4 regions of the Solidesulfovibrio sp. C21 genome follow, and region 2 is predicted to be linked to each of the others. Evidence: predicted binding sites of a transcription regulator. Region 2 holds the regulator's gene; each other region holds the start of a gene.
The links. Region 2 encodes sigma-54, which starts transcription at its own class of promoters, with help from an activator protein. Its sites were predicted from a motif close to CTGGCACGGNNNNTGCTT; they were not measured.
Positions count from the first base shown of each region.

Region 1: fliD (flagellar filament capping protein FliD) is a predicted target of sigma-54. The motif match lies at 2,080-2,097, and genes of this name have one in related genera.
Region 3: ACMZ6R_RS06155 (UxaA family hydrolase) is a predicted target of sigma-54. The motif match lies at 4,295-4,312, and genes of this name have one in related genera.
Region 4: flgB (flagellar basal body rod protein FlgB) is a predicted target of sigma-54. The motif match lies at 2,881-2,898, and genes of this name have one in related genera.

Region 1 is NZ_JBLODY010000028.1:24,729-32,212, forward strand. It holds gene fliS (flagellar export chaperone FliS) at 1-91, opposite strand, end outside; gene fliD (flagellar filament capping protein FliD) at 329-2,026, opposite strand; gene ACMZ6R_RS10315 (flagellin) at 2,147-3,040, opposite strand; gene tsaB (tRNA (adenosine(37)-N6)-threonylcarbamoyltransferase complex dimerization subunit type 1 TsaB) at 3,646-4,422, opposite strand; gene rseP (RIP metalloprotease RseP) at 4,415-5,494, opposite strand; gene dxr (1-deoxy-D-xylulose-5-phosphate reductoisomerase) at 5,631-6,887, opposite strand; gene ACMZ6R_RS10335 (hypothetical protein) at 6,884-7,484, opposite strand, start outside.
Region 2 is NZ_JBLODY010000013.1:20,500-27,983, reverse strand. It holds gene rapZ (RNase adapter RapZ) at 1-296, opposite strand, end outside; gene ACMZ6R_RS06430 (PTS sugar transporter subunit IIA) at 377-829, opposite strand; gene hpf (ribosome hibernation-promoting factor, HPF/YfiA family) at 830-1,378, opposite strand; gene rpoN (RNA polymerase factor sigma-54) at 1,428-2,864, opposite strand; gene ACMZ6R_RS06415 (KdsC family phosphatase) at 2,982-3,524, opposite strand; gene ACMZ6R_RS06410 (CTP synthase) at 3,721-5,355, opposite strand; gene ACMZ6R_RS06405 (phosphoribosylformylglycinamidine synthase subunit PurQ) at 5,537-6,352, shown strand; gene ACMZ6R_RS06400 (cupin domain-containing protein) at 6,409-6,768, shown strand; gene tadA (tRNA adenosine(34) deaminase TadA) at 6,830-7,375, shown strand; tRNA gene ACMZ6R_RS06390 (tRNA-Ser) at 7,442-7,484, shown strand, end outside.
Region 3 is NZ_JBLODY010000012.1:32,682-40,165, reverse strand. It holds gene ACMZ6R_RS06170 (NAD(P)-dependent oxidoreductase) at 127-987, shown strand; gene larA (nickel-dependent lactate racemase) at 1,091-2,359, shown strand; gene ACMZ6R_RS06160 (sigma 54-interacting transcriptional regulator) at 2,500-4,050, shown strand; gene ACMZ6R_RS06155 (UxaA family hydrolase) at 4,567-4,851, shown strand; gene ACMZ6R_RS06150 (UxaA family hydrolase) at 4,854-6,014, shown strand; gene ACMZ6R_RS06145 (tripartite tricarboxylate transporter TctB family protein) at 6,379-6,825, opposite strand; gene ACMZ6R_RS06140 (tripartite tricarboxylate transporter permease) at 6,822-7,484, opposite strand, start outside.
Region 4 is NZ_JBLODY010000008.1:3,618-11,101, forward strand. It holds gene fliF (flagellar basal-body MS-ring/collar protein FliF) at 1-1,585, opposite strand, end outside; gene fliE (flagellar hook-basal body complex protein FliE) at 1,627-1,953, opposite strand; gene flgC (flagellar basal body rod protein FlgC) at 1,963-2,403, opposite strand; gene flgB (flagellar basal body rod protein FlgB) at 2,406-2,816, opposite strand; gene ACMZ6R_RS04325 (tetratricopeptide repeat protein) at 3,203-3,775, shown strand; gene ACMZ6R_RS04330 (IMP cyclohydrolase) at 3,918-4,511, shown strand; gene ACMZ6R_RS04335 (2-hydroxyacid dehydrogenase) at 5,009-5,986, shown strand; gene ACMZ6R_RS04340 (hypothetical protein) at 5,998-6,372, opposite strand; gene ACMZ6R_RS04345 (iron-containing alcohol dehydrogenase family protein) at 6,524-7,484, opposite strand, start outside.

The DNA.
Region 1 (7,484 bases), on a different contig from region 2:
TGAGAGCCGCGTCAAAGAGCATGATGAGCAGGTCTCCCTGGGTGGTGGTGGCAACCTGGGTCTGGAAATATGATCTGGCGGCGGCTTGCATGCGCTTTCTCCCTGTTTTCACACTTATCGGTGATGCCGGAGAAAACTGAAGGGTGCTGTCGTAGAAGAAACGCGGCTGGAGGATGTTTTAGATTTTAATTAATTGAAATACAAAGAAAAGAAAAAATCATCCGGGCGATGTCCGCCAGCGGCGGCGCGAGGCCGCCTTGGCCGCTACGGAAGCGGGGGCAATCGTCTCATATGGTATCCGCCGTGGCGCGGTTCGGTTTCCTTCCGGTTATGAGCTGGAGGAGGAGAGGTTTTTTATGGCCGAAGCGAGCTGGTTCTGCTGCTGGTTGTAGGTGGAGAGCAGGGAGTCGACCTTGGCGAAGCGCTTGCGCAGGTTGGAGGCGTAGGTGGCGATGCGGCGCTGCTCGAAGGAGATCTTGTTGTCGATCATGTGCGTGATGTCGTCGTAGTTCTTGTCGAGGATGTGCAGGGGACCGCTGGTGGAATTGGTCAATTCGCCGAGCAGGTCGACCAACTGGCCGGTCTTGCCCTGCTTGAGGGCCGCAGTGCCGGTGTGTGTGCCCGCCGAGACGTCGATGGCCTTGAGCACCAGGCCGGCTTCGTCATAGCCGTGCATGCCGGTGATCAGGTTGGAATTGCTGTGAAAGATGGCCGGATGGCCGTTGATCGTGGCGGCTGTGATCTTGCCGCTGGCGTCGGTGGTGTAGGACAGCTCGTAGGTGCCGCACTTGGTCGTGCCTTTGAGGTAGGAGGCGATGGAAAATTCGGAACTGTCCGTGCGGCCGGCGTAACTGGCGGAGAACAACTCGGCCGCCTTGGTGGCGTTGGAGGCCAGAATGGCATTGAGGGTGGCGTTGCTGATGTAGAGCAGTCCCTCGTTTTTGGCGCCTTCGTTGGCATTGGTGAAGATGCCGAGTTGTGACAGCACGGAGTAGGTGTCCTCGGTGTAGTCGAACCCGACGCCCTTGCCGGCCACGGCGGTCTTGAGGTTGGTGTCGATGAGCTGCAGGCCGTAGTTGCCGGTCAGGATGGACGCCTTCGACGTCGTGGAGTCGTATTTGGTAAGGTCCTGCAACATGGACCGCACCGTGTTCATTTGTTCGACGAAGGTCTGGATGTTCTGTTTGACGGCCGTGGTGTCGGTCGACACAGCCAGGGTGATGGTGCCCGTGCTTTTGAGGTTGAGGGTGACGCCGGGGAGGAGGTCGGTGACGGTGTTGCTTTCCCGGGTAATGTAGCTGGTCGCGCCCGTGGGCCAGCCGTCGAGCTTGAGCAAGGCGCTGGCGTTGGAGGTGATGGTGTCGAAATCGGAGGCCTGGAAATAGGGCAGGGTGGTGCTGGAGTCGATGGTCAGCGTGGCGGCATCGCCGGTATCCATGCCGCGTAGTTGGAGAAAGTAGCCGGAGCCGTCATAGACGACGCTGGCCTTGACGCCGGGGTTGTTGGCGTCGTTGTTGATGATGCTGGCGAGGTCGTTCAGGGAGCAGTTGGTGCCGATGTTGTTGGAATAGGTGGTGCCCTTGTAGGTGTAGGCGAAGGTCTGGTCTGTGGGGTTTATGTTGATGGACTGGTTGGGGTCGGAGAAAGCGACCTGGGTGACCATGGCCTTGGCCGTGGCCAGGCGGTTCACCTCGATGACGTGGGAGCCGTTGTCCGCGCCGGAACTGGTGGTGGCGGTGAGGATCGTGGAATTGGTGGAATTGGCCACCTTGACCAGGAATTCACCCTCGGTGTCCATGCCCTCGAGGGTGCTTTTGAGCGCGAGGAGCTTGGTGTTGAGTTCCAGGAAGGCGTCCTGCTTTTTGGTCCAGGACTGTTTCCAGGTTTGCAGCGTGGTGATGCGGTTTTGCTCGACCTGGACGAGCTTGGTGATCAGGGAGTCGAAATCCGTGCCGTTGCCAAGCCCTGTGTAATTGACCTGGCCGGACTTGGTTACTGGTGTGTAGGCGCTGACCGTGCTGGACATTTCGCTACCCTGAAAAAAGAGTTGTTCCCATACGGGAGATTCCGGTCGGATCTAAGCAACTCTTATGCCACAAACCGGTCGGGCCGTGCCCCGCGGCCCGACCGGTCATGAAGCCGGGGCTTAACCCTGGATGAGCTGCATGGCCATCTTGGGCAGGGAGTTGGCCTGGGACAACATGGCCACCGCCGACTGGGTCAGGATCTGCTTCTTGACGAACTGGGTCATTTCGGTCGCCACATCCACGTCGGAGATCTGGGATTCGGCGGCCTTCAGGTTTTCGCTCTGGACCTGCAGGTTGGAGATGGTGTTCTCCAGGCGGTTTTGCAGGGCGCCCAGGTTGGCCCGGATCTTGTCCTTGGACACGATGGCCGTCTGGATGGCGTCGAGGGCCTTCTGGGCCAGTTCCTGGGTGGAGATGCTGCGGCCGGTAGCGCCGGATGCGGCGCCCAGGCCCACGCCCAGGGCGGAAGCGGTGGAAGTGCCGATCTGGACGTAGTAGTAGTCCTCGGCGCTCTGGTTGCCGGAGCCGAAGTGCACCTTGAGCTTGCCGCTGGAATTGAGGGTCGATCCGCTGTGGGTGCTCGAGGACAGGTTGCCGTTCAAGAGATAAATGCCGTTGAAGTCCGTAGCGCTGGCGATTCGGGTGATTTCCGAGGCCATGGCCTGGTATTCGGAGTCGATGATGAGACGCTGATCCGAGGTGTAGGTACCGGTGGAAGCCTGTTCGGCCAGTTCCTTCATGCGGATGAGCTTTTCGTCCACGACCTGGAGCGCGCCGTCGGCGGTCTGGATCATGGAGATGGCGTCGTTGGCGTTTCGAACGCCCTGGTTGATGGCGGCGACGTCCGAGCGCATGAGCTCGCGAATGGCCAGACCGGCGGCGTCGTCAGCGGCGGTGTTGATGCGCAGGCCCGATGACAGGCGCTGGGTCGAAGTGGCCAGAGAGGAGTAGGAGTTGGAAAGGTTGCGGGCGGCGTTGGCGGCCATACCGTTGTAATTGATGGTCAGCGACATGGTTGTTTCCTCCTTGAAATGGATGCGGGCGTCCTTGCCCTTTGTGCTTGTCCGGTTGCGGCCGCGGGCCCTCGGCCGAGGACAACCGGTAGCGTGATTTCACCGTTCTTATCGACGCCGGAAAAACGATTCTTTAGCGTCCTGCGGGCCGAAAGAAAAAATACCATGGCAGCCGGCAGCGGCGTTTCGCGGGAAACGGTGCGGCGTTTTTCGTGGCGTACGGCCGGATACGTCGGTTTCCCGACGCAGCCATCTTGTCCGGCGATAACGCGAGGAAAGGCTAATCGCTTCGATTTACAGCTGTTGTTCGAAACTGGACCGGGCGTCGCGAAATTGACGCAGCAGTTCGCGGGTCGGGAGGGACTCGTGGAAGGCGCGCAGGGCTGGCGCTTTTGGAGGGAAGAGCCGAGGGGGAGAGCCGGGGGAAAACCTTTCTTGCAGAAAGGTTCTTCCCCCGGACCCCCTTTCCAAAGACGCTTCGTCGTGACTGGATGGTATCGTTGCTACTGTTGTCGTTATAAAGTTTAGGAAGGGGAGAGCGCGAGAGGGGAGAACCCTTTTTAAAGGGTTTCCCCTCTCGCATACTCTTCTCATTCCCAAAAAGTTCATTCCCTTGTGACCGCGTCGTGGAACATGGTCCGGGCCGTTTCCGGGGAAAGCCCCCGGACGGCGGTCAGGGCGACCAGGTTTTCCTCGGCGTCGCAGGGGCGCAGGTAGAGCGGTTCCACCTGGTCAGGGCCGTAGTCGGCCTGTCTGGCCGCCGCCAGCACCGTGTCCGGGTCCGGTCGGTCGCCGTCCTCGGGGATGGCGGCCATGGGCGCTGCCTCGAGCAGGGCGGCCCGGTAGCGGGCCGCGCCATCGCCGACCAGGGTAAGCGGTCCGACCGCCGCGCCCTCGGCCACGCGGGCCGCGGCGGTCTCGAGAAAAAGCGATTCGGGCGGCCCCATGGGGGCCAGCTCGCCGTCGGCCAGGAAGGACTGGAGATAGACCTGCCCGCTTCGGGCATGGGTGATGACGATGACCGCGCCGGTGGCATGGCGCGCGGCCGAGGCGGCCAGAAGCGGCAGGTAGTCGAGGCCGGCCATGGGCGCGCCGGAGCCCATGGACAGGCCGAGGACCGTGGCCAGGGCCACCCGGATGCCGGTGAAGCTGCCCGGGCCGCGCACGCAGGCGATGCCGGCAAGGTCTGCCGGGGCAATCCCCGCCGCCGTCAGCATGTCGGCGATCATGGGGGCCAGGACCGCGGCCGAATGGCCCGTGCCCGTGTTTTCCCGGACCAGCACGTCCTGTCCGGGCAGGCCCAGCAGCACGGTCAGGCGCGGCGAGACGCCGCTTACGACCAGCAGCGGCCCTTCGGCCGGCAAGGGGCGCGCCTTAGCCATTGAGCACGCTTATCTGGCGGCGGATGTCGTTGACCGTGGCCAGAAGCATCAGCGCGATGAGAAAGGCCAGCCCGAGCCGCGTGGTCAGCGACCGCATGCGGGGGCTGACCGGTTTGCGCATGATGATTTCCAGGGTGTAGAAAAGCAGATGCCCGCCGTCGAGGACCGGAATGGGGAGCAGGTTCAGCACGCCGAGGTTGACGCTTATAAGCGCGGCCAGGGCCACCACGTTGCCGATGCCTTCCGCCGCCTGCTTGCTGACCATCTGGGCGATCATGATGGGGCCGCCGAGGCTGTCCAGGGGCACCACCCGCTCGATGAGCTTCAAAAGACCCGTGTAGGTCACCGCCACCACGTTCCACGTCTGGCTGACGGCCTCGCCGGCGGCCGAACCCGCGCCCATGGGCACGGCCCGGGTCTTGCCCGAGGCCACGATGCCGACCAGGGGCGCGCTTTCCTCCTCGCCGAAGAGGTTCTTGATGGTGCGCATGGCCGGGGTCAGGGTGAAGGTCAGGTCCTTGCCGTCGCGGCGCACGGTGAGGGTGACGGACTTGCCGCCGCCGCCCCGGATGGACTTGGCCATCTCTTCCCAGTTGGCCACGGGCGCGCCGTTTATGGTCGTGACGGTGTCGCCGGCGGTGATGCCCGCCTTCTCGGCCGGGCTGTCGGCCTGGACCTGGCCGACCACGGGCAGCATCTCGAAGCGGCCCTCGGCCACGAGCAGGCACCAGAAGAGCAGCCAGGCCAGGAAAAAGTTGAACAGCGGCCCGGCCGCCACCACGATCATGCGCTGCCAGGCCGGGCGCAGCTTGAACTCTTCCTGCGGCGAGAAGCCGTCCGGCACGGGATCGTCCGGGTCCTGGCCCACGAGCTGCACGTAGCCGCCAAGCGGAATGGCGGAAAGCGCGTAGCGGGTTTTGCCCCGGGTGAAACCCAGGAGCTGGGGGCCGAAGCCCAGGGAAAAGGTGGCCACGCCCATGCCGAAGGCCCGGGCGGCCAGGAAATGCCCCAGTTCATGGAAGAAGATGAGGCCCCCCAGGACCAGGGCCACGGCGACGATGCTTTGGATCATGCCTACTCGGGTGCTCCCTGGCGGTTTTCAGGCGTCAGGGGCGGGTTTTGCGCGGCCGGCCGGCTCCCGGAACATCCCGGGGCGGGCCCATGGCCGATGCATTATAATAAGCGACTTTGGCGGCGAGGCAATGCCATCAGGCGGGTTTTGCCGCCTCCATTGTCCGCCGGCGCACCCGGGCGTCGAGGTCCATGATGGACGCCGCGTCGGGAAGCGCCTGCCCGGCATGGGCGTCAAGGGCGTCGGCGATGGCCGAAGCAATACCCATGAAGGGAAGGCGGCCCTCCAGGAAAAGTGCGACCGCCACCTCGTTGGCGGCGTTTAAGACCACGGTGTGGCTCGCTCCGGCGGCCAGGGCGTCCCGGGCCAGTCCCAGGCAGGGAAAGGCGTCGTGGCGCGGGGCCTCGAAGGTGAGGCTGCCGAGCGTCACCAGATCCACCCGGGGCACGGCCAGGGGCAGGCGCTCGGGATAGCCCAGGCAATAGGCGATGGCCACCCGCATGTCCGGCGGCCCCAGATGGGCCAAAAGCGAGCCGTCGTGGAGCTGGGCCAGGGAATGGACGATGCTTTGGGGATGGACCACCACGTCGACCATGGACACGGGCAGGCCGTAGAGCCGGCAGGCCTCGATGACCTCCAGGCCCTTGTTCATGAGCGTGGCCGAATCGACGCTGATTTTCGGCCCCATGGCCCAGGTGGGGTGGTCAAGGGCCATGGCCGGGGTGACGGCGGCCAGCTCCCCGGTTTCCCGGGTGCGGAAGGGACCGCCCGAGGCCGTCAGCACCAGCCGTTCGACCAGGGGCAGATCTGGGAGTCCCGCGCCGCCCATGGCCTGGAACAGGGCGTTGTGCTCGGAGTCCACGGGCAAAATGACCGCGCCGGTGCGCCGGGCCGTTTCCCGGATGAGGTCGCCGGCCAGGACCAGGGACTCCTTGTTGGCCAGCGCCACCACCTTGCCGGCGGCGACGGCGGCAAGCGTCGGCAAAAGCCCGGCCGCGCCGACAATGGCCGAAACGACCACGTCGGCCTCGGGAAGCGCCGCCAGGGCGGCGTAGCCTTCCGGCCCGACCAGGATGTCCGGGGCGTAGCCGGCCGGCAGGCGCTTTCGCAGGGCGTCGGCGCGCTCGTCCGTCAGCACGGCCAGGACCGGCGGCCGGAAGGTCGCCGCCTGCTCGGCCAGAAGCGCCACGTTGGTGGCCCCGGCCAGGGCGGTCACGGCGTATTTGTCCGGATGTTCGGCGGCCACGCGCAGGGCGCTGACGCCGATGGAGCCGGTGGCGCCGAGCACGGCCAGCCGCCTCGGGCGGGTGGGGGCCGGCACGTCGAGGGAGGTGATGTAACCCGCGCCGGGTGAGGCGGGGGACGGTGTCGCGTTTTGGGGAAATTGGGTCATGCGTCGCGGTTGGCTTTGGCCGGCTCGGCGGCCCCGGGCAGGGCGATGCCGTAGCGGCCGAGGATTTCGGTGATGCGGGCGGACAGGTTGGCGGCCACCTTGCCGAGCGCGGCCAGGTTGATACAGACGTAGAGGTCGACCTTGTGGGAGGCCATCTCCCACAAGGCCACCAGGGACCGGGTCAGTTCGGGCTCGATCTGGAACAGGCGCAGGCGCTCCTGCATTTCGGCCGGATTCCTGGGGCGGAAGAGCGAGAACTCGGGCGCGTCGCCGTCGTCTTCGAAAAATTGCTTGCGCCGCACCTTGTTGAAGCCGGCTTCGGCCAGCGCGTCCACGGCGTCCTTGGGGGCGCGCCGGGTGCGGGCGGTCTTGATCTGGATGCGCCCGGCGTCGGCCGCGCCCTTTTCCCGCAGCAGGTGGGCGAAGTCGAGTTCCATGATCTGTTCGAGCATGAGGCCCAGGTGGGGCGCGTCGAAGGAGCCGGCCATCTGGACGATCCAGGCCGCTTCCTTGGGGGGGAAATCCCGCAGGGCCCGGGCGAAGTCCTCGCGCACCACCCGCAGGGAGGCCGCCGCGCCCACGCAAAGGGCCACGATC
Region 2 (7,484 bases):
TCGGCCTCGAGGAAAATGATCTGCAAGGCCGCCGCCGCGCCTTTGACCTGGGCCAGCGTCGCCCCCCAGTCGGTGTCCATGTCGGCTTGGCGCACATCCATGCCGAGCGCCAGCCCTTTGTAACGCTGGCCGCCCTTCACTTCGAAAAGGCCGATGAGTTTGGGCACGAGACTGACGGGCAACCCGTCCACACAAAAAAAACCCAGGTCCTCGAAGACCCGCAAGGCGGTGGACTTGCCGGACCCTGAAAGTCCGGTCAGGATGACGATGGTCAGTTCCGCAGGCGTGTCTTCCATGGCGCATGGCCCCCCGGCCCCGATAGGACACACTCCCCGCGCGCCGGCCGGCGCGCGGGGAGGTGACGTTTCGTGTTGCTTCAGGCGGCGGCCGTGAGCACCTGCCACAAGGCGGCGTCGTTTTCGGCGCTCATGAAGGCGTGCCGGAAGGATTCGTCGGACAAGAGCCGGGAGATGTGGGCCAGGATGCGCAGGTGCAGGCCCGCCACGTGCTCCGGGGCAAGGACGAGAAAGAAGATGCGGCAGGGCTTGAAATCCAGCGCATCGAAGTTGACGCCCTTGAGGCTGCGGCCGACGACAATGACGATCTGCTCGAGGTTCTCCATCTTGCCATGGGGAATGGCGACGCCGTCGCCGATCCCCGTGGTGCCGAGGTTTTCCCGGTCAAGCAGCACTTGGCGCGCCCGGGCATCGTCGAAATCGGGCCATCTGGCCTTCATCGGGGCGATCAGTTCGGCCAGCACGTCGGGTTTGGACTCGGACACAAGTTCCCCGATGACGAAATCGGGTTGGAGATAATCCTCAAGACGCATTTATGCTCCCGTTCCAGGATCAATGAGGCCGAAGTCGCCGTTGCGCAGACGGTAGATGACATTGGGCCGGTCGGTTTCGGAGTTGATAAACACCATGAACTCGTATTTGAGGCTTTCAAGCTGCATGGCCGCCTCTTCCACGGCCATGGGCTTGGGCTCGTAGTCGTCGGTCTGGACGATGGTGGGCGTCCGCGCCCCGGCGGCATCCTCGCTTATGCTGATGACCTGGGTATGGACGACCTCGGCCTTCTGGCGGCGGCGGTCCTTTTGCTTCTCGCGGAATTTCTTGGCCTGCGCCTCGACTTTGTCAAGGATCATGTCGATGGTGGAATACATGTCCTCGGAGGCTTCGTGGGCCGAGATGTGCATGTTGTCGGCCAGGAAGATGACGTCGGCCATCTGGCGGTTTTTTTCCACGGCCAAATTGACCTGCAACTCCGAGGCGTCGGTGGCGACGGTATATTTGGCGAGCTTCTCAAAACGCTTGCGGGCGTAGTCGCGCAAATGATCCGATGGCTCGAAGTTCTTGAAATTAAAAGTAATGTTCATATAGTCCTCCGGGTGGCATGGTATTGAGCCGGGGTCCCGGCCCGAAGCATCAGAAAATTTCCTTGCGCTTGGACGAGGATTCGATGCCCATGGCCGTGCGATATTTGGCCACGGTACGGCGGGCGATGTTGATTTGCAGCTCTTCCTTGAGCATGTCGGCAATGGCCTCGTCACTGATGGGTTTCTTGGCGTTCTCACCGGCGATGATGCGCTTGATCATGGCCTTGACCGACTCCGACCCTACCGTCCCACCGTCGTCGAGGTCCAGGGAACTGTTGAAAAAAAACTTCAGTTCGTAAATACCGTGGGGCGTGGCCACGTATTTGTTGGACGTGATGCGGCTGACCGTGGATTCGTGCATGCTGATGTCGTCGGCCACGTCTTTCAAGATCAGCGGCCGCAGCCGCGTCACGCCGTGCTCGAAAAATTCCCGCTGAAACTTGAGTATGCTCTCCAGGACCTTGTAGAGCGTGCGCTGGCGCTGATAAAGGCTTTTCATCAGCCACATGGCCGAGCGCATCTTGTCTTGCAGGTAATCCTTGTCCTTGTCCGCCTTCGGCTTGAGCCCATCCATGTAGGTCATGTTGACGTTGAGCCGGGGCATGCCCTCTTCGTTTAACAGTATGACGAAGTCGTCGCCGTACTTGTAGACAAAGGCGTCGGGGCTCACATAGATGGGGTCGCCCGAACCATAACTGGCTCCGGGCATGGGATTGAGCGTCTGGATCAGCTCCAGGTATTCCTTGAGCTTCTCCATGGTGATGTGAAATTTTTTGGCCAGCGGCTTGTAGCGCTTTTTTTCCAGATCCTCGAGGTGGTCGCGCACGAGCTCGATAAGGATGGTGTCCTCGTAGCCGAAGACCTCGATCTGGGTCAGCAGGCATTCGCTGGGGGTGCGGGCGGCCACGCCCACCGGATCGAAGCGCTGGAGGCGGTGCAGCACTTCCTCCACCGCCTCGACGCTCGTGGCGGTCATCTGGGCCAGCTCCTCGATCGAGGCGCAGAGATAGCCCGAGGAGCTGAGGCTGCCGACGATGGTCTCGCCGATCTCGAGTTGCTTTGGCGTAAAATTGGACAGGCGCATCTGCCAGCCGATATGCCCTTCCAGGGAGGGCTTGGAGGCAAGCCTTGCGTCGAAGGCCATGCCCTCCTCGGGGATCTCGGATTCGCGGGACTGGGCCTGCCGGCCGGTGCTGGCGAAATCGCCAAGGTAGTCGTCCCACTCGGCGTTTTTAAGCAGCTCCTTTTCCATGGCCACTTCGCTGCTGTCGCCGCTTGGACCGAGGTTGTCCTCGGCCATCGTGGATTCGGGCTGCCGATCTTCGTCTATGGATTCCTCGAGAAGGGGATTTTCCAGGAGTTCCTGCTGCACGCTCTCCAGGAGCTCCAGCCGGGACAACTGCAGGAGCTTGATGGCTTGCTGCAGTTGGGGAGTCATCACCAACTGCTGGGACAATTTGAGCTGCTGTCGCAGTTCCAGGGCCATGTCTACCGCCGTACGCGCTTTTTTATGGGTTTTCGTGTCGGCGGTGTCCGGCGCGTGTCCGGCCTCCGCCCAACAAAAAACATGCCACAATCAAAGGATTGTGGCAATCCGCCCGGCTTACCGTTCCCGCAGGAACCAGTCGTACGCGGCCGCAAGCCGCCCGGAAGCGTTCAGGATAAACCGGATGGCCTCGCGCACCGCCCCCTGCCCGCCGTCCCGGGTCGTCACCCAAAGGGCCAGGTCCGAAATTTCCGGTTGGGCGTCGGCCACGGCCATGGGCAGGCCAACAAGCCCCATGGGGCCGGCATCCACCCAGTCGTCGCCGAGGTAGGCCGTTTGCCCCGGGGTAATGCCGGTACGCTCCCATATGGCGCGCAGGATCGGCACCTTGCGGTAATGGCCAGGATGGTATTCGGCGATGCCGAGTTCTTTTATGCGGGCGGCCACAGCCGGGCTGTCCAGGCCGCTTATGACCGCCACGGCGATGCCGGCGATCTGGGCCGCCTTGATGCCGAGCCCGTCCTGGGCATGAAACCGCTTGGCGATCTCCCCCCGGCCGTCGACGTAGAGCCCGCCGTCGGTCAGAACCCCGTCCACATCCAGCACGAGCAGGGCGATATCCCCGGCCCTGGCCGCAGCAAGCGTGGCGTCGTGCGTCACGGCGCGCCTCCTTTAGTTTTCCGGCGCAAGGCCGCGCCCAAACGCCTCGAACCGGCCCCAAAAGCTTGAAAGCAAGCAATACCCCTGGCTGCCCGCGAGGTGGGGCTCCGGAATCCCTATTGAAAGTTTTTGAAGAGGGGTCCGGGGGGAAACTTTTTCCAAAAAGTTTCCCCCCGGCCGCCGGCGGCGTAACTTCCTACGCCCCCTGCTGGCGCTTGGCAGCCATCACGAACTCCCGAAAGAGCGGATGGGGCTTCATGGGGCTGCTTTTGAATTCCGGATGGAACTGGCAGCCGAGGAACCAGGGATGCTCGGGCAGCTCCACCATTTCCACGAGTTCCCCGTCCGGGGACAGGCCGCTTAAAACCATCCCGCCCTCCTCGAACGCGGCGGCGTAAGCCTTGTTAAACTCGTAGCGATGCCGGTGGCGCTCGGAAATCTCCCCGGCGCCGTAGGCCTCGGCGGCCTTGGTGTCGGGCTTGACCACGCAGGGATAGGCGCCCAGGCGCATGGTGCCGCCCTTGTCACAGGAGGGATCGCGGCGCTCGATCTTTTTGGTGCGGAAGTCGAACCATTCCCGCATGAGGTAGATGACCGGATCGGCCGTGGTCAGGTCGAATTCCTCGGAATTGGCGCAGGTCAGCCCGAGCACGTGGCGGGCGTATTCGATGACCGCGCACTGCATACCGAGACAGATGCCGAAAAAGGGGATGTCATGGACGCGCGCGTATTCGATGGCCGCGATCTTGCCTTCGACCCCGCGCGAGCCGAACCCGCCCGGGACCAGGATGCCGTCGATGCCTTTGAAATACCCGGCCGCGTTTTCCCGGGTGACGTCCTCGGAATTGACGTACACGAAACGAATCGACACGCCGGCGAGGCCACCCGCGTGCACCAGCGCCTCGTGCAGACTCTTGTAGGCTTCCTTCAGGTCCACATACTTGCCCACGATGGCGATGGACACCGTGCCGGCGGGATTGTCGAGGCGGTCGACCATGGAGTGCCAGGCCGTCAGATCGGCGTTTTTGGCCGGCAGACGCAGCAGGATGGCAATTTTCTGGTCCACGCCCTCGCCGTAGAGCCGCAGCGGCAATTCATAAATGTTTTTCACGTCCACGGCCGTGAACACGGCGTCGGCGTCCACGTCGCAAAAAAGCGCGATCTTTTCTTTGAGGTCCCGTGTCAGGTCCACTTCGCTGCGGCAGATGATGATGTCGGGCTGGATGCCGATGGAGCGCAGTTCCTTGACGCTGTGCTGGGTGGGCTTGGTTTTCACCTCGCCGGCCACGCGCAAATACGGCACGAGCGTCAGATGGATATAAAGGACGTTTTCCCGGCCGAGGTCCATGCGCAGCTGGCGGATGGCCTCCAGAAACGGCTGCCCCTCGATGTCGCCCACCGTGCCGCCGATTTCGATGATGGCCACGTCTTCGTCGCCGGCGACGCCGAGGATGGCCCGCTTGATCTCGTCGGTGATGTGCGGGATCACCTGCACCGTGCCGCCTAGATAGTCGCCCCGGCGCTCCTTCTGGATGACGCTGAAATAGACCCGGCCCGAGGTGTAGTTGTTGTTCTGGCTCATGGGCACGCCGAGAAAGCGCTCGTAATGCCCGAGGTCGAGGTCGGTTTCGGCCCCGTCGTCGGTGACGTACACCTCGCCGTGCTGGAAGGGGTTCATGGTGCCGGGATCGACGTTGATGTAGGGATCGAGCTTTTGGATGGTGACCTTAAGCCCCCGGGCCTGGAGCAGCGCGCCGATGGAGGCGGCGGCCAGCCCTTTGCCCAGGGAGGACAGCACCCCCCCCGTAACGAAAATAAATTTGGTCTTCATTGCTGATGCCGTCCTTGATGTGTGCTGTTTGGGCCGCGCCGGCGGACCCGGCGGCCCGCGCCGAAACATTCCGGCGCCCTCTGGCGGGTCCGGTTGACGCGGTCGGGGCGGCCCCTTATGTTCAGCCGCGCAAAGTAAGCCTTCGGGCGCAATTTTTCAAGGAACCCCCTGGAGGACCCCTATGGCGCAGGTGCGCACCCTCGTGATCACCGGCTACGGCACCAACTGCGAAGTGGAATCGGCTCATGCCGCGCGCATGGCCGGTTCCGACGTCACGGACATCGTTTTCTTCTCCGACATCATCGCCGGCCGGACGCGAATCGACGCGTATAATTTCCTGATTTTTCCAGGCGGGTTTCTCGACGGCGACGATCTGGGCGCAGCCCAAGCCGCCGCAGTGCGTTGGAAACACGCCCAAACCGCGGCCGGCGAATCGCTTCTTGGACAATTAAAAACTTTTTTCGAGGCCGGCGGACTCATCCTCGGCATCTGCAACGGATTTCAGCTGCTGGTCAAGCTCGGGCTGCTGCCGGCCCTTGGCGGGGACTATTTCGCCCGGCAGGTGAGTCTGGCCAACAACGACTCGGCCCGGTTCGAGGACCGCTGGGTGACGCTCGCCGCCAATCCGGCCAGCCCCTGCGTGTTCACCCGGGGCGTCGTGCGCCTGGATCTGCCCGTGCGCCACGGCGAAGGCAAGCTCGTGCCCATGTCCCCGGCCGTGCTCGACGACCTCGTGCGCACCGGGGCCGTGGCCCTGACCTACGCCGACCCGGCCTCGGGCGCGGCCACCATGGAATACCCGGCCAACCCCAACGGCTCGCCCCACGCCATCGCCGGCCTGACCGACCCGTCCGGGCGCATTCTGGGACTCATGCCCCACCCCGAAGCCTTCAACCACCCCACCAACCATCCGGGCTACACCCGGGGCGAACACCCCATGCTCGGCACCGTGCTGTTCGAAAACGCCGTGGGCCACCTGCGCGCTTCGGCCGGTTAGGCCGGCACGCAGTCAAGGCCGGGGAGCGTTTTGCGCCTCATCCGGGCGGAGGCTCCATGGAAAAAATCAACCTTGCGGAAAAGTTCGGACTTTTCGACGGATACTGGGACCCGAAGATCATCGGGGAATGCAACGACGCCCACATCAAGCTGGCCAAGCTCAAAGGGACCTTCGACTGGCACCACCACGAAAAGGAGGACGAACTGTTTTTCGTGGTGGCCGGCCGTTTGACCATCCATTTCCGGGACCGCTCCATCGACCTCGACCCGGGGGAGCTCATCGTCATCCCCAAGGGGACGGAGCACTGCCCCGAAGCGCGGCAGGAAGTCCGGGTCATGCTCATCGAGCCCAAAGGGACACTGAATACCGGCAATGTCGTGACGGAAAAGACCCGGGCCACCCTGGCGCATATTTGAGCCCCTGCCGTTTTACCGGAGCGTGCGCCGCCAGTGCGGCCTCTGCGCAGAGAGACATTCCATGGCCCTGCAACCGGCCCGTCGATTTATCGCCGGCGTTGTCGATACGCCCCCTGCCCCGCCGGGATGGGCCAGCTTCGAGGCGGTGATGGCTCTGGCCCTGGGAAAAGCCCGGGAAGCGGCCGCCCAGGGCGAAGCGCCTGTCGGCGCGGTGGTGCTCTCGGCGGCGGGCGAACTGCTCGGCGCAGCCGGCAATGCGCCCATTACGCGCCACGACCCAACGGCCCACGCCGAGATTCTGGCCCTGCGCCAGGCGGCGGTCCACGTCGGCAATTACCGTTTGCCGGGCTCGATTATGGCCGTGACCCTGGAACCGTGCGTCATGTGCCTGGGGGCCATGATCCACGCCCGGGTGGGCCTGCTCGTCTACGGGGCGTCCGACCCCCGCACCGGGGCCATCGCCTCGATGCTGCCCGGTCCGGACCTGCCTTTTTTCAACCACCGTTTCGATGTGGTGTCCGGGGTGCTGGAAGAAGCCTGCGGCGGGCTGTTGCGGGATTTTTTCCGAGAGCGGCGCAGCCGGCCGGCCGGCACGGGCAGTGAATAAATGCTTGCCAAGATCACCCAAGAGGTGTATTTTTCTAAATTCGTTGCGCGTCTTTCCTTGACGAGCGGAGAGGTACCGAAGTGGTCGTAACGGGCCCGACTCGAAATCG
Region 3 (7,484 bases), on a different contig from region 2:
ACGCTTCTTGATGGGCCTTCACCTAGTTGGAAAGACACCTCGCGCAACGGTGCCGTTCTGTTGCCTTTGGGTAAAGCGTACGAGCCTCTCGTGGATGGGAGCAAAACCGCGTCAAGGAGAAGTCCCATGCGGATCGGATGTATTGGCGTCGGTCTCACGGGTGGGGCACTGGCCCGGAATCTGATCCGGGCCGGCAAGCAGGTGCTGGTCTATGACCGCAGCCCAAAAGCCGTGAACCAGACCCTGGCCGCCGGGACCACTGCCCGTGGCGCGACCTGTCTGGCCGATTTTGCCGATAGGAACGTGGTGTTCACCCGTCTGCCGCTTCCCCGGGAGGTCAAAAACGTCCTGCTCGGCCCGGACGGGCTGCTGGCACGGCTCAAACCCGGCGCCATCGTCATAGACCTGAGCACCATCGATCCGCAGACCGCCATCACCCTGGAGGCCGCCGCCAAAGCCGGGGGATGCCGGTTTCTCCAATGCTCCCTGGACAACACCCCGGCCCAAGCGGAAAAAGCCGAAGAGCCCCTGTTTGTCGGCGGCGACAAAGCCGCCTTCGACGAACTGGCCGTATTGTGGCCGATCATCGGCTCGTCCGCCTCCTATATGGGTACGGTGGAAGCCGCCTGTGCCATGCGGCTCATCAGCACGCTGGTGGGCATGACCAATCTGGCCGCGCTGGCCGAAGGCATCCGCATCGGGGAAAAAGCCGGCATCGGACGCAAGACGCTCATTAGGCTGTTGCAAGGCACCGGGGCCCGGAGTTTTCAGATGGACGAACGCGGCCCCTGGATCGCCGATGATGATTTCGCCAACCGTTTCGGGCTGGATCAGGCCCTCAAGGAAGTCCGGCTGGGCTGCGAGATGGCCGAGGCCTGGGGCATGAAGATCCCGACCATGATGGCAGCCCTTAGCGTGTTCAAACAGGCCAACGCCGCCGGTTTGGGCACCGAGGACTGCAACGCGGTGTACAAGATCACGAAATAAGGTCCATCGGCACAACGGAATCAGGACCCAGCCGTGCCGCGGCTACCCCTCCGCCACGCAATAGGGGCCCTCCTGGCTCGTTTTCACCAAAAGGCGAACGGATATGGATATTGACGTAAAATACGACCGCGGGCATCGCACCATCCATTTCCCGAACGAAATACAGGTGGATATTCTCCATCCAAGCGCTCTCGCTCCATTGAGCGACCCTAGGGCCGTTCTGGAAGTGGCCCTGGAGGCGCCTTTAGAAGCCGATCCCTTTGCGGCGAGACCCCAACCCGCCTCCGTGGCCATCGCCGTACCCGACGAAACCCGGCCGACTCCGCTCCGGCTGCTGTTGCCGCCGCTTCTGGCCCGGCTTTTTGCCGTCTGGCCGACCCTTTCCCCCAAGGATGTTGTCATCATCATGGGCGGTGGCCTGCATCCACCGGCCAGTCAGGACGACCTGACCCGCCTGCTGCCTCCGGACGTCGTCGGTACCTGCCGGGTCATGGCCCACGATGCCCGCCATTCGCCCATGATGTTTTGCGGCACCACCAGCCGCGGCACCCCGGTGGAGGTCAACGCCCTCTACGCCTCCGCAGCGCTCAAAATTGTGGTTGGCCAGATCGACCCCCATCAATTCGTAGGATTCACCGGCGGAGCCAAGGGCGCCATCATTGGATGCGGCTCGGTGCGCAGCGTCCAGGCCAACCATTCCCTGATGTTCGAGCACGGGGCCCAGGTGGGCCTGCTGGCGGACAATCCGGTGCGACAGGACCTCAACGAGGCCGGGAACCTCGTCGGCGTGGACTTCGCCGTCAACGTTGTGCTCAATCCGGCCAAGCGTATTCTTGGTCTGTGGGCCGGCCGGCCCGAAGCCGTGCTCCGGGCCGGCGCGCCGCTGTGCGACCGCCTCTACGGGGTCCAGCTGTCCGGGGAGCCCTATGATATCGTCGTGGCGTCCTGCGGCGGCTGTCCCAAGGATATCTGCCTGTATCAGGCCCAAAAGGGACTCAACCTGGCCTCGCAGTGCGCCCGGGAAGGCGGAAAAATCCTGCTCCTGGCTGCCTGCCCCCAGGGCATCGGCGACGAGGTCTATGAAGCATACGTGCGCCGCTTCCCCGATCCCCAGTCTCAACTGAAAGAATTTAAGGCCAACGGCTTTCGCATGGGCGCGCACAAGGCGTTCTTATTTAGCCGGACCCTGACCCATTTTACGGTCCGCGTTGTCTCGCTCATGGACCAGGCCAGCCTGGCCAGTTGCCATCTGGAAAAGGGCGGCCTGCAGGAGACCCTGGACGCTTGGTTGGCCGAGGCCGGCCCCAAGGCGCGCGTGGCGGTGGTGCCAAGCGCCAACACGACCTATTTTCCCAAAGCCGCCGCTCGGTAAGCGCAGGTTCGCCGGAGGTTTTACAGGAAACACGTTTTCCCCTAATATACTTAAAATTCATTGCGGTTACGCCCGCTTTCGACTGCGTCCGGGCAGTCCCCTTCCGGGCCGTCAACCTTTACCCCGAAGGGAGTGTTGCCATGGCGCCCTCCAAATGCACCCCCAACCTCGACTTGCGCAGCAGCACCGTGCTGCAGCAAGTCATTCGCCGTCTCAATGACGCCCTGTTGGCGTCAGTCAACCGCAAAGGCTATTTTAAGGCCTTAAGCCACCAGCTGCGGCGGCTTTTTCCCTATGACCGCCTGGCGATCAACCTCTATGATTCCGACATCGAAGTCCTCACCTACTTCACGTCGGCCGAAGGGGTCGTTGTCGAGACCCAATCCATCGTCCGCCATGCCGGCCCCAAAACCGTGGCCGGCCTGGTCATCACCTCGCGCGAGCCCATTGTCATCCGCGATCTGACCAGCCATTTTCCCAACGAATCCGACAATCCCCTGGCCGAAGCAGGGTTAAACGTCTCCATCGCCTTTCCGCTCATCATCCGGGACAAGGTGATCGGCACCCTCCATTGCTCCTTCCGCCAGGAACCGCCCAAGCTCATGGAGATCGTCGATTTCATCGCCTCCTTGAGCCCCTTCGTTTCCTCGGGAGTGGACAACATCCTGGGTCATGAACGTATAGCCGTCCTGGAATCCGGCCCCCTGGGCGGCACCCCGGCCCCACCTCCAGACATGGTCGAGGGGCCGGTCTTCGAAAGCGATGCCATGAAGGCCATCATGCGCCAAATCCGCCGGGTGGCTCCCCTGGAAGTCCCCATCCTGATCCAGGGCGAGACCGGCACAGGTAAAACCATGATCGCCCGCTATATCCACGACCGCAGTCGCCGGGCCAAACACAACTTCGTCAAGGTCAACTGCCCGGCTCTGGTCACCACCCTATTTGAAAGCGAACTGTTCGGCCACGGCAAGGGCGCCTTTACGGGCGCCACCAGCCAACGCGTGGGCCGCATCGAGATGGCCAACAAGGGCACGCTTTTCCTCGACGAGATCGGGGAACTGCACATGGACCTGCAAAGCAAATTGTTGCAGGTGCTTGAGGAAAACAGTTTTGAGCGGGTGGGCGAATCCTTTTCCATCAAGGCCGACATCCGCCTCATCGCGGCCACCAACATCGACATCCACAAGTCCCTCAAGGAAGGGCGCCTGCGCACGGACCTCTACTACCGGCTGGCCACCATGATCATCACCATTCCCCCGTTGCGGGAACGCCGGGAGGACATTCCGGTGCTGACAAAACGGATTTCCGGCATCCTGTCCTCCCAAATGCGGGTGCCCGATATCTCCTTTTCCATGAGCATCATGTCCCTGCTCCAGGAATACAGCTGGCCCGGCAACATCAGGGAACTGCGCAACATCATAAGCCGTCTGCTCATCGCCAACGTACAGCATCCCCTGACCCTGCAGGATGTCCGCAGCATGCTCATTGCTGCCGCCGAGAAGCAGGGGCAGGAGTCAGGCGCCTTTCTGACCCTGCGCCAGATGGAAAAACAGTACATCGAAGAGGCGCTGGCCCTGGCCAAGGGACGCATTTCCGGCCCGGACAGCGCGGCCGGCCTGCTCGGCATTCCCCGCACCACCCTGCAATACCGCATGCGCAAGCTTGGCATCCAAACCAACCGCGACGCCTAACGCCCTGCTCTGCAACCGGCGGCACCTCCTGCCTGAGGTTCTTCGCTCGAAATGACGTGAAAGAAGGGAAAGAGGCCTCCTCCCCTCCTGGCCGGCACCGCCTGTTTCCAGGCATGGCGCGCCTCGCCACTATCTGACCGATATTGGGCTTAGGGCCGAATATCCAGCTGCCAAGCTGGCATTCCTCCGATATTTTTTCAATGAAAATAAAATAATTTCTGCATGTTAGGTAACAAGTCCGAGGCAGGCACAGCCTTTGCTTATTCCTGGGATAGGAGCCACCGGCCACCCAGAACGACACGAACAAGGGACGTCTGGCCTGCTTGGAGCATTGTTGACCGCGGGTCGTGCACGGCTACGACCAACACCGCGCCGGCTTCTCCAAGGCAACGGCAGCCAAACGTGCCCGTGTTGTCGGTTTGTTCCTTGATGATGCAACGGGTGCATCGTCATATGATTGGTGAGGTTGTGAGGCCGGCACGCCGTGGTTGGGAACATTGATGTCAGGAGGAATACATGTCCATTGACTTTATTGTCCATGAACCTGGCGACATGGTTGGTGTCGTTGTGGTCGAGGGCGTCAAGGCCGGTCAGGATTTGACCGGTTGGGTGATGGACGGGGATCAGACCCTGCAGGTCAAAGTCAAGGATGCCATCCCCATCGGCCACAAGCTGGCCCTCAAAGATCTGGCCGTTGGCGACACGGTCATCAAGTACGGTGTGGACATCGGTAAGGTCGTTGCCCCGATAAAAAATGGCGAGCATCTCCACGTGCACAATGTCAAGACGAAAAGGTGGTAACGATGAAGACCAAATTTATGGGGTATCGGCGTGAAAATGGTCGGGTCGGCGTGCGCAACCACGTCGTCATCTTGCCCCTCGACGACTTGAGTAACGCCGCCAGCGAAGCCGTGGCCAACAATATCAAGGGTACCCTGGCCCTGCCCCACCCCTACGGCCGTCTCCAGTTCGGGGCCGATCTGGACCTGCACTTCAAGACATTGATCGGGACGGGCTGCAATCCCAACGTGGCCGCCGTGGTGGTCATCGGCATTGAGCCGAAATGGACCACCCGGGTCGTGGAAGGCATCGCCAAGACCGGGAAGCCCGTGGCCGGGTTCTCCATCGAGCAGCACGGCGACCTGGAAACCATTCGCGCCGCTTCCTGGAAGGCCAAGGAGTTCGTTCACTTCGCCACCGAGTTGCAACGCACCGAATGCGACGTCAAGGAACTCTGGGTTTCCACCAAGTGCGGCGAGTCCGACACCACCTCCGGCTTGGCCACCAACCCCACCGTGGGCAATGCCTATGACAAGCTCTACGCCAACGGCAACACCCTGCTGTTCGGCGAAACCACCGAACTGACCGGTGGCGAGCATCTGGTGGCCGCGCGCTGCCGCACGCCGGAGATCCGCGAGCAGTTCATGGCCATGTTCGACCGCTACGCCGCCGTGGTCGAGGCGCACAAAGTCGATGACCTGTGCGACTCCCAGCCCACCAAGGGCAACATTGAAGGCGGTCTGACCACCATCGAAGAAAAGGCCCTGGGCAACATCCAGAAGATCGGCAAGAAGTGCGTGGTGGACGGTGTCCTCGACAAGGCCGATGCCCCCACCGGTCCCGGGCTGTGGTTCATGGACTCCTCCTCGGCCGCGGCCGAGATGGTGACCCTGGCGGCGGCAGCCGGCTTTGTGGTCCATTTCTTCCCCACGGGCCAGGGCAATATCATCGGCAACCCCATTCTGCCGGTGATCAAGCTGAGCTCCAATCCCCGGACCGTGCGCACCATGAACGAACATATCGACGTGGATGTGTCCGGCGTCCTGCGGCGTGAACTCAATATGGACCAGTCCGGCGACTTGCTGCTGGATATGATGGTGCGGACCGCCAATGGCCGCAACACCGCCGCCGAAGCCTTGGGCCATCGCGAGTTCGTGTTCACCCGTTTGTACGAAAGCGCCTAATAAAGCAGTTAGTTAAAATGTCCTGTCCGCCCCGCGGACAGGACCAGCCCTCCTTGGGCCGGCGAACACATCGCCGGCCCTTTTTTAACGGAAAAGAGGCCTCCGGCGGCGGGGGGGAATCATTCCTCCCCCCCAAAAAAAGGGGGAAGAACGACGCGTTGCCGCTCCCCCTTTGAGGAGGGGCCGGGAGGGGACCATCCCCTCCCGGACGCCGGAGGCATCCCTTCTCCTTGTCTATTGGGAACAGACTCGAAAGCGTGTTTCTTGTTGTGCGGTAGATTGTTGCATCACCCGGAGCCGGTCTGGGCAGAGTCAGGCCGGTTCCGGGTGGCAGGGCGGAAGGAGGATTTCGGCGTGTATGGAGTTAGATAAAAAGCCCTTTCGGCGTAGGCACAGACAGCAGCAGCTTGAAGACCAGATAGACCAGCACGCACAATCCTACGGAAAACAGGGCGGCGATTTTGGCGTGTTTCCAGTCCCAATGCCCGCCAAGCACCATGGCCACGAGGAAGAGAAACAGCAGCGAGGCGACATAGAACCCGAGTAGAGGCACGCAGATCACGTAGACGATGGAACACGCCAAAATCAGCCAGACACGTCCCCAGACCGGCATTTCCTCGCAGGATGTTCCGCCAAGGCTTTTGCGCAGGGAGTTGAGCAGCAGCCCCAGGCCGCCAAGCCCCAGAAACAGTTCCAGGATCGTGGGAAAAATCCGGGAAATGCCGGTGAGATCGCGGCCGGCGCTCCAAAACAGCAGGGCTATGGCCAAAAAGCCCAGCCCCGACAGGAAATCAGCATACTTGCGTGTCATGACAGCGACTCCGTGCAGTTCGTGGCGGCGTGCCGTTTGCTGCGCATTTCCAACAGGAAGGGCGTGGCAATGGACAGCAGGGTCAACAGGATAAGCAGCAGTGAAATCGGACTCGAAAAAAAGACCTGAAAGATCGAGCCCTCGGATTTGGCGAGATTGACGCATTTGCCCAAATTCTCTTCCACCATGGGCCCCAGAATGATGCCAAGGGCCATGGCTCCGGTATCCAGCCCCACCAGACCACCGAAAAAAGCAATGATACCGAAGAGAACCACCACCCAGACATCAAGCATGCTGTTGCTGATGGCGTAGGAACCGATAACCGATAGCGTGACGATGGCCACTGCCACCAGGGTCAGGCGGATGTTGAGGATCTTGGCCATCACCTTGGCCAGCAGGTAGCCGACCGGAATCATCAGGATATTCACGACGATTTGCGACAGAATAAAGGTATAGGCCAGTTCGCCGGTTGCCGTGAAGATTTTAAACCCTGGCTGGATGCCATGGGCCAGCAAGCCGCCCAGGATGACGGCGGCCACGGCGCTGCCCGGAATGCCCAGGGTCAGCATGGGGATCAGCGAGCCGCCAATGACCGCGTTATTGGCGCTTTCGCTGGCGGTCACGCCCTCGATGACACCGGTGCCGTAGCGGGAGGGATC
Region 4 (7,484 bases), on a different contig from region 2:
CCTCGAACAGTTGCATGGCCAGGTTCTTGGCCAGCTCGAATTCCTTGCCGCCCTCGAGCATGCCCAAGCCCTCGTCTTCCTCGGGTTCGGCCAGGGCCAGCCGCGCCTCGCCTTCGGGCAGCCGTTCGAGGGTCTCGATCTCCTCTTCCGTGACCCGGGGGCGAATGAGCGCCAGGACCACCGGCCGCACCACCAGGATCAGGAAGAGGAAGAGCAGCAGGCCGTTTAAGAAAGGCTTGCCCAGCCGCTGGGCGTATTCCAGCATGGTCTGGACCAGACTCGGCTGGTCCGAGCCGTCCGGGGCGCCGAACTCGAAACTCGACACCTGGATCTCGTCCCCGCGCGAGGGGTCGAGGCCGGCCGCCCGGGCCACCACCTGCTTGATGCGCTCGAGTTCCTCGGCCTTTCTGGGCACGAAGGTGTAGGTCTCCTTATCCTTGTCCTTTACGTAGGTCCCGTCCACGATAACCGCGATGGACTGGCGCTTCAAGTCGCCGACCGGGGTGACGACGTTTTGCTCTTCCTTGTTGATCTCGAAGTTGGTGGTGCTGTTCTGGCGGCTGGATTTCTGGTTGGACTGGGTGCCGGAATAGCCCGAGCCCTGAAAATTGTTGTTGGGCACGGCCGCGCCGCCGCCGCGCGGGGTCACGGTCTGGCCGGAGGCGTCCACGGCCGCCGTGCCGGAGGTGTTCTCCTCGCTTTTCTGCTCGCTGCGCACCACGGTGACGTTGGGGTCGTAGAGTTCCTTGCGGATGGTGCGCTGGCTGAAATCAAGGTCCGCGTTGGCTTTGACGATGGACCGGCCGGGGCCGACGATGGGGGTCAGCAGCTGCTCGATGCGGTTTTCGAGATTGGATTCGTAGGTGTTCTTGAATTCGAACTGGCTGGTGGACATGCCGCCCAGGCCCGAATCGCCGCGGGGCTGGTACAGGGACTGGCCCGTGGTGTCGGTGATGGTGATGTGCTCGGGGGTAAGGCCTTCCACGGCCATGGACACCAGATTGACGATGCCCTGGAGCTGCTTGGCGTCAAGTTTTTGGCCACGCTTGAGGGTCAGGACCACCGAGGCCGAGGCCTGCTTCTGTTCCTCGATAAAAAGGCTCTTCTGGGGCAGCACCAGATGGACGCGGGCTTTTTCCACCTGGGGAAATTCGGTGATGGTGCGGGCCAGCTCGCCTTGCAGGGCCCGGGTGTAATTGATGCGCTGGACAAAATCGGTCTGGCCGACCTTGAGCTGGTCGAACAGTTCGAAGCCGACGCCCTGGCCGTGCATGATGCCTTCACCGGCGATTTTCAGGCGCTGCTCGTAGACCGACTCGGCCGGGACCATGATGGTGGCGCCATTGTCGCGCAGCTCGTAGGGCGTCTTGGACGCCTTGAGCTGCTCCACCACCCGGGCCGCGTCCTCCGGGGCCAGCCTGGTGTAGAGCACGCGCATCTCCGGCTGGTTGAGGAAATAGGTCATGACCAGGAAGGCGACGATTGTGGAAGCGGCCAGTCCCCCAAGCAGCAAGCGCTGGGTGGCGGTACGGTTGGACCAGTACTGGATGAGCTTTTCAAAACTCTGCTTGAAGAAAGGAGGCATGGCGTTTCTCCCGGAGCGCGTCTGTTATCGAAACGGGGTCCCTAGAACTGCATCTTCACCAGTTCTTTGTAGGCCTCGAGCACTTTGCCCCGCACCGCCGTGGTCATCTGCATGGCCATGCCGGCCTTTTGCAGATTGATCATCAACTCGTGCACGTTCTGGCTCTTGCCGGCGGCAAAGGCTTCGACCATGTCGTCCTTCTCGTTTTGCATATTGTTGACGGTCGTCAGCGAGTCCGTGAGCGTCTGGCCGAAGCCCCCGGCCGGCGCGGCCGGCTTGGTCAGGGACTTGGAAACCGTGGCGTCGATGGCCCCGGTCTGGGACAAAGCGGTCTTGTAGGCATTAAGCGCCAGGGGAGAAATCATGATGCGCCTCCGTTATCGCCCGATTTCCAGGGCTTTGCTGAACATGGTCTTGACGGTGCCGATCGACGAGCTCGACGCTTCGTAGCTGCGCATGGCCGTGATCATGTTGGCCATCTCCTCGACCACGTTGATGTCGGGGTAGGCCACGTAGCCTTCGGCGTTGGCGTCGGGGTGGCCCGGCTCGTACTGCATGCGGAAGGGGCGGTTGTCGTTGACGAGCCCCGTGACCTTGACCCCGGCCAGCTCGCGGTCCTGGGCGGTCTTCATGGCGTCGGAGAAAGGCGAATCGATGGGGGTGGATTCGAGCATCACGGACTTGCGCACATAGGGGCCGCCGCCGTTGACCGTGCGGGTGGTCCGGATGTTGGCCAGGTTCATGGAGATGGTGTTCATCAGGGTGCGCTGGGCGGACATGCCCGAGGACCCGATGTCCATGGCGGTAAAGAGGTCCATGTCTACTTACCTCCCTCGGCGATGACCTTTTGCATGCCTTCGAAGCCCTTCTTGGTGATCTCGGTCAGGGCGTTGTACATGAGCGTGTTCTTGGCCATGATCGACATTTCCTTGTCCATGTTCACGCTGTCCAGGCCCGCCACGACGCGCGGTTTCCAGCCCATCTCGATGTTTCCCTCGAAAGTGGCCGGGGAAAACTCCTGGGACAGATGCTTGGAGCCGGTGCGCGTCAGCTTGCCCTGTGTCTCGAGGCCGAGCGCGGATTGCAGCTCGTGTTCGAATTCCAGCCGGTGCGCCTTGTAGGCGGGCACGTCCTGGTTGGCCAGGTTGGACATGACGACATTCTGACGCTCCAGACGCAGGTCCATGACCTTGCCGAGCAGGTCCGTATTTGTGGGAAATACTGATTTCATGGACTTTTTCCTCGCTTTGCCGTGGCCGCGCCGTGCGTCGGCCGATCGCTTTCGGGGGACTACTGGGCAAAAAGCGTTCCATCGGGACAGCCGCCCGGCCCGGAGCTGGGAATTTTTTACCGGACCGTCGCGTTTTACTTTCTCAAAAAAATATGCGCGCCATGCCTAACTCCCCTCTCCGAAAGCGGGATTTTTCCGGCCAGGCCTTTGTTTCCGGCACTGGCACGCGGATTGCTTAACCCCTCGTGCCCGGCAGAACGCGCTGCCGGCATCGGCCACAAGCCGTAAAAAAAGAAAGACGCGAAAAAACACGGCGCAGGGAAGCGCGCCAACCCGACGACGCGCACGCGACCTGAGACGCGGGCGTCGACTACGGAGGGGACGTCATGAGCGGGCAGTTGGACTACGAAATCAACAAGGAACTCGGCGAGTGCTATCTTTTCATGGGCGACCTGGACAAGGCCGAAGAATACTACTCCAAGGCCATGACCAATAACGGCGTCCATCCCGATCCGTATCTGGGGCTGGCCACCATCGCCGTACAGCGCGGCGAGCTCGATCAGGCCATGACGCTCTACCGCAAGGCCTCCACCATCGAGCCCGACGACCGGGCCCTTTCCGGCATGGCGCTCATCGAAATGGAACGCGGCGAGCCGGCCGAGGCCTTCACCCACTTCAAGGGAGCCCTGGCCAAGAATCCGGAAAACCTGGTCGCCATCTTCGGCATGGTGCGCCTGGGACACGCCGAGAACCGCATCGAGGAAACCCTGCCCTACCTGCGGGACTACCTCGCCATCGACCCGGCCAAGCACGACGTGCGCTTCACCCTGGCCGGCTGCCTGGTGAGCCTTGGCCGCCACGCCGAGGCCGGCGCCGAACTCGAGACCATCCTGACCCAGGACCCCCGCTACGCCGCCGCCCGGGACCTGGCCGAAGAACTCAAGCGCATCGCCGCCTGAGTCCAGCGCCTTCCGGCAGATTTCTCCCCTTCGTGCCGCCCGGCCGTGGTAAATGCGCCACGACCGGGCGGTCCGGTCGGTCCCCAGGCTTGCCAAGGCCGGGCGAGTGTGGCACCCCGCGAAAAACATCCGCGAGGTCGCCATGGAACTTCTGCCTGTCAAACGGGCGCTTTTAAGCGTCACGGACAAATCCGGCCTGCCCGGACTGGCCCGGTTTTTAAGCGCCGCCGGAGTCGAACTCGTCTCCACCGGCGGCACCCGCAAACTGCTCATGGAAGCGGGCCTGCCCGTCACTGCCGTCAGCGACGTGACGGGATTTCCGGAAATCCTGGGCGGCCGCGTCAAGACCCTGCACCCCCATATCCACGGCGGCATCCTGGCCGACAAGGACAACCCCGAACACCTGGCCACCCTGGCAAAGCACGGCATCGCCCCCTTCGATATGGTGGTGGTCAACCTCTACGCCTTCGAAAAGGCCCTCGAAAAAGGCCTGCCCCTGCCCGAAATGGTCGAACAGATCGACATCGGCGGCCCCACCCTGCTTCGGGCCTCGGCCAAAAACTTCTCCAGCATCCTGGTGGTGCCCGATCCGGCCTTCTACCCCGAGGTCATGGATACCCTGGCCCAAAACGCCATGGCCGCCCCCTTGCCCCTGCGCCAGAAAACCGCCGCCGCCACCTTCGCCAAGACCAGCGCCTACGACACCGCCATCGCCGCGTATTTGCAAGACGCATAAGGTGAGGGAAGAGGATTATGCCTCCGGCGGCCAGGGGGAAACTTTTTGAAAAAAGTTTCCCCCTGGACCCCCTTCAAAAACTTTCAACAGGGGACGAATTTAAAAATTTGCAACCTGTTGGGAGGGAGACAAGGACAAGGGGGCAAAGGCCTACCGAGCCAAGAATGACTTCCCGCATATCGCCGGCCGTAAGGCCGGAACCTCACTGCGAAAAGGACCGCAACCGCTCCGGATGGACGGCGCGGCCGAAGTCGCCGCCGGCCTCGTCGGCCGCAATCTCTTTTTTCATCTGACAAAAGGCACACGCCCGTCGTTTCGCACCGCGACCGCTCCGCTGTCACCCATGGGCCGCGTGGCCTGGGCCGTGGCGGGGAAGACTTTTCCCGACTTCGTTCCTGTGATAATCGACCGGAGCCGCCCTTCGGCGCGCGCCCCGGCCAGCTCCTTTTCCCCCGCCCTGGCTGTCGTTTTCTGCTGCGGGGGAAGGAGACGTTTTCATGGCCGACATCCTGGTGACCCTGACCAGTCCCCGCGCCAACCGCCCGCTCCTGGACGAAATGGCCGCCCCGTACGGCGGCTACAGGGATTTTGCCGACGTGCCCGAGGCCGACCGGGCCGCCGCCGTGGCCAGCGCCAAGGTGGTGCTGTCGTTTAAGCCCTTCAAGGAAATGGGGACCGCCCTGGCCGCCATGCACCCGGGCCAGTTGCTCCAGATCCTTTCGGCCGGTCTCGACGACCTGCCGTTCGACAGGATTCCGGAAGGCGTGACCGTGGCCGGCAATTCCGGGGCCTTTGCCCGGCCCATGGCCGAGCACGCCCTGGCCATGGTGCTGTGCCTGGCCAAGCGTTTGCGCGAGGAGGACGCGGCCATGCGGCGCGGGGAGTTCAACCAGATGGTCCCCAACCTGCTTTTGTCCGGCAAAAAAGCGGCCGTGCTCGGATTCGGCGGCGCGGGCAAGGCCGTGGCCAGGCTGCTTGCCGCCTTGGGCATGGAAATTTACGCGCTGAACACCTCGGGCAGGACCGACGAGCCCGTGGCCTACGTCGGCACCCGCGACAACCTGCAAGCGATTCTGAAAGACGCCCAGGTGGTGGTGCTCACCCTGCCCTATTCCCGGCTGACCCACGAGATGATCGGCGCGCGGGAGCTGGCCCTGCTTGCCCCGGACGCCATTCTGGTCAACGTGGCCAGGGGCGAAATCCTCGACCAGAAGGCCCTCTACGAGCACTTGCGCGACCATCCGGCGTTTCGGGCCGGCATTGAGTCCTGGTGGGTGGAGCCGCTTCGCCACGGCCGCTTCGAGGTGGAATATCCCCTGCTGACGCTGCCGAACCTGCTGGCCAGCCCGCACAACTCCTTCGACGTGGCCGAATGGCCGCGCCTGAGCTACGAAGCGGCCTTTGCCAACATCGGGCGCTATCTGCGCGGCGAGGCGATCACCGGGCGTATGCGCCCGGAGCTGCACCGGATCTGAGGCGGGTTTTCTTAGGCCGTGGCGGAAAACATGCTCGCGCCGGACGTCTGCGGCGCATTGGCGGCGGCCTGGTAGCCGGCCAGGGCCAGACGGCGGCTTATGGCGTTCGTCGGCCCGAAGCTTGCATCGGATTGACTTGGCGTATCGGCCAGCCGGGCGGTTGTCGCGGCCGCGTCCAGGGCGTCGGCGAACGACGTCTGGGCCGTGGCCCCGGTCAGGTCGAATTCGTAGTCCGTGGCCGCGTAGCTGACGCGAAACGGACCGAAGGAAACCGTGGCTTCGCGGTTGATAACCTTGCCGCCGACCTGGGGCGTGGACGCGACAAGGCGCGTGGCTTCCCGCTGGTAGGCCGAACTGGCGCTGGCGACGGCTTGGATGGCGGCCATGGGGGTCTCCGGGCGTGGCGGCACGCCGCGACAGGGACACGAGCGTGCCTGCCCTCGCGGTCCCGGGCGTCGGGAACCGGCTCCATCCTTGGAGAGGTCTTCATTTCATATACGCACCCAGGCCGTCCTGGCAAGGGGCGTCGGAATTCCGTCAGTCCGTGAAGCATCCCGCCAGAAGCGGATCGTGGTCGATGGCTTGCAGCACCTCGGTCAGGCAGTCCCGCAGCGAAAGCACCGTAAAAAAATCGTCTTTGACGGCCGGCGCCAGCCGCACCGCCGTGATCCATTCCGACCGGGAAAAGGGATCGGCCCGGATGGCGTCGAAAAAGCCCGTTTCGGTGAAGAGCCGGGCCAGGGTGTCGGTCTGCTGTCCGCCCTGAAGCCGGCTGACGATGTAGCCGGCCGTGCCCACTTGCAGGCCGTGGAACCGGGGCCGGGCCGCGGTCGCGTCCAGGGCGTGGGAGATGAGGTGCTCGGAGCCGCTGGCCGGGCGCGAGGAGCCGCACATCTCCATGGCAATGCCGTTAAGCATCAGCGCCGTGCCGAGCAATGCCAGGCTGGGCTCGTCGAAGCGCGGGCTGTCCATGAACTGGTGCACCGTGGCGTCGGACAAAAGCGCGGCCAGATCGTCCACCGGCTCGCCCCGGTGGTGGAAGGCCAGCTTCCAGTCGAACACGGCGGTGAGCTTGGAAGCCAGGTCGCCCACCCCGGAAAGCCACAGGATTTTCGGCGCGGACAGGCACACCGTCACGTCGATGACCACGCCCTGGGGCAGGGCCGCGGCCAGGGACCGGCGCTTGCCGCCCATGGTCAGGCTCGACTGGGGACTGCAAAAGCCGTCGTTGGAAAGCGAGGTGGGCACGGCGTAGTAGGGAAGCCTGGCCAGAAAGGCCAGGTACTTGGCCATGTCCAGGGCCTTGCCGCCGCCGATGCCGACCACGGCCGCGATCTTTTTGGGCAGCGCGGCGAAGCCGGCGGCCGCGTCCTCGAAGCGGTTGTCCGCCGCTTCCTCCCAGTGCGCGACCTCCACCCCTTCGCCGGCCATACCGGCCCGGGCCGCCCGGCCGATGGCCTCCGGCAGCCCCGTGCTCACCAAAACCAGCACCCGCCTG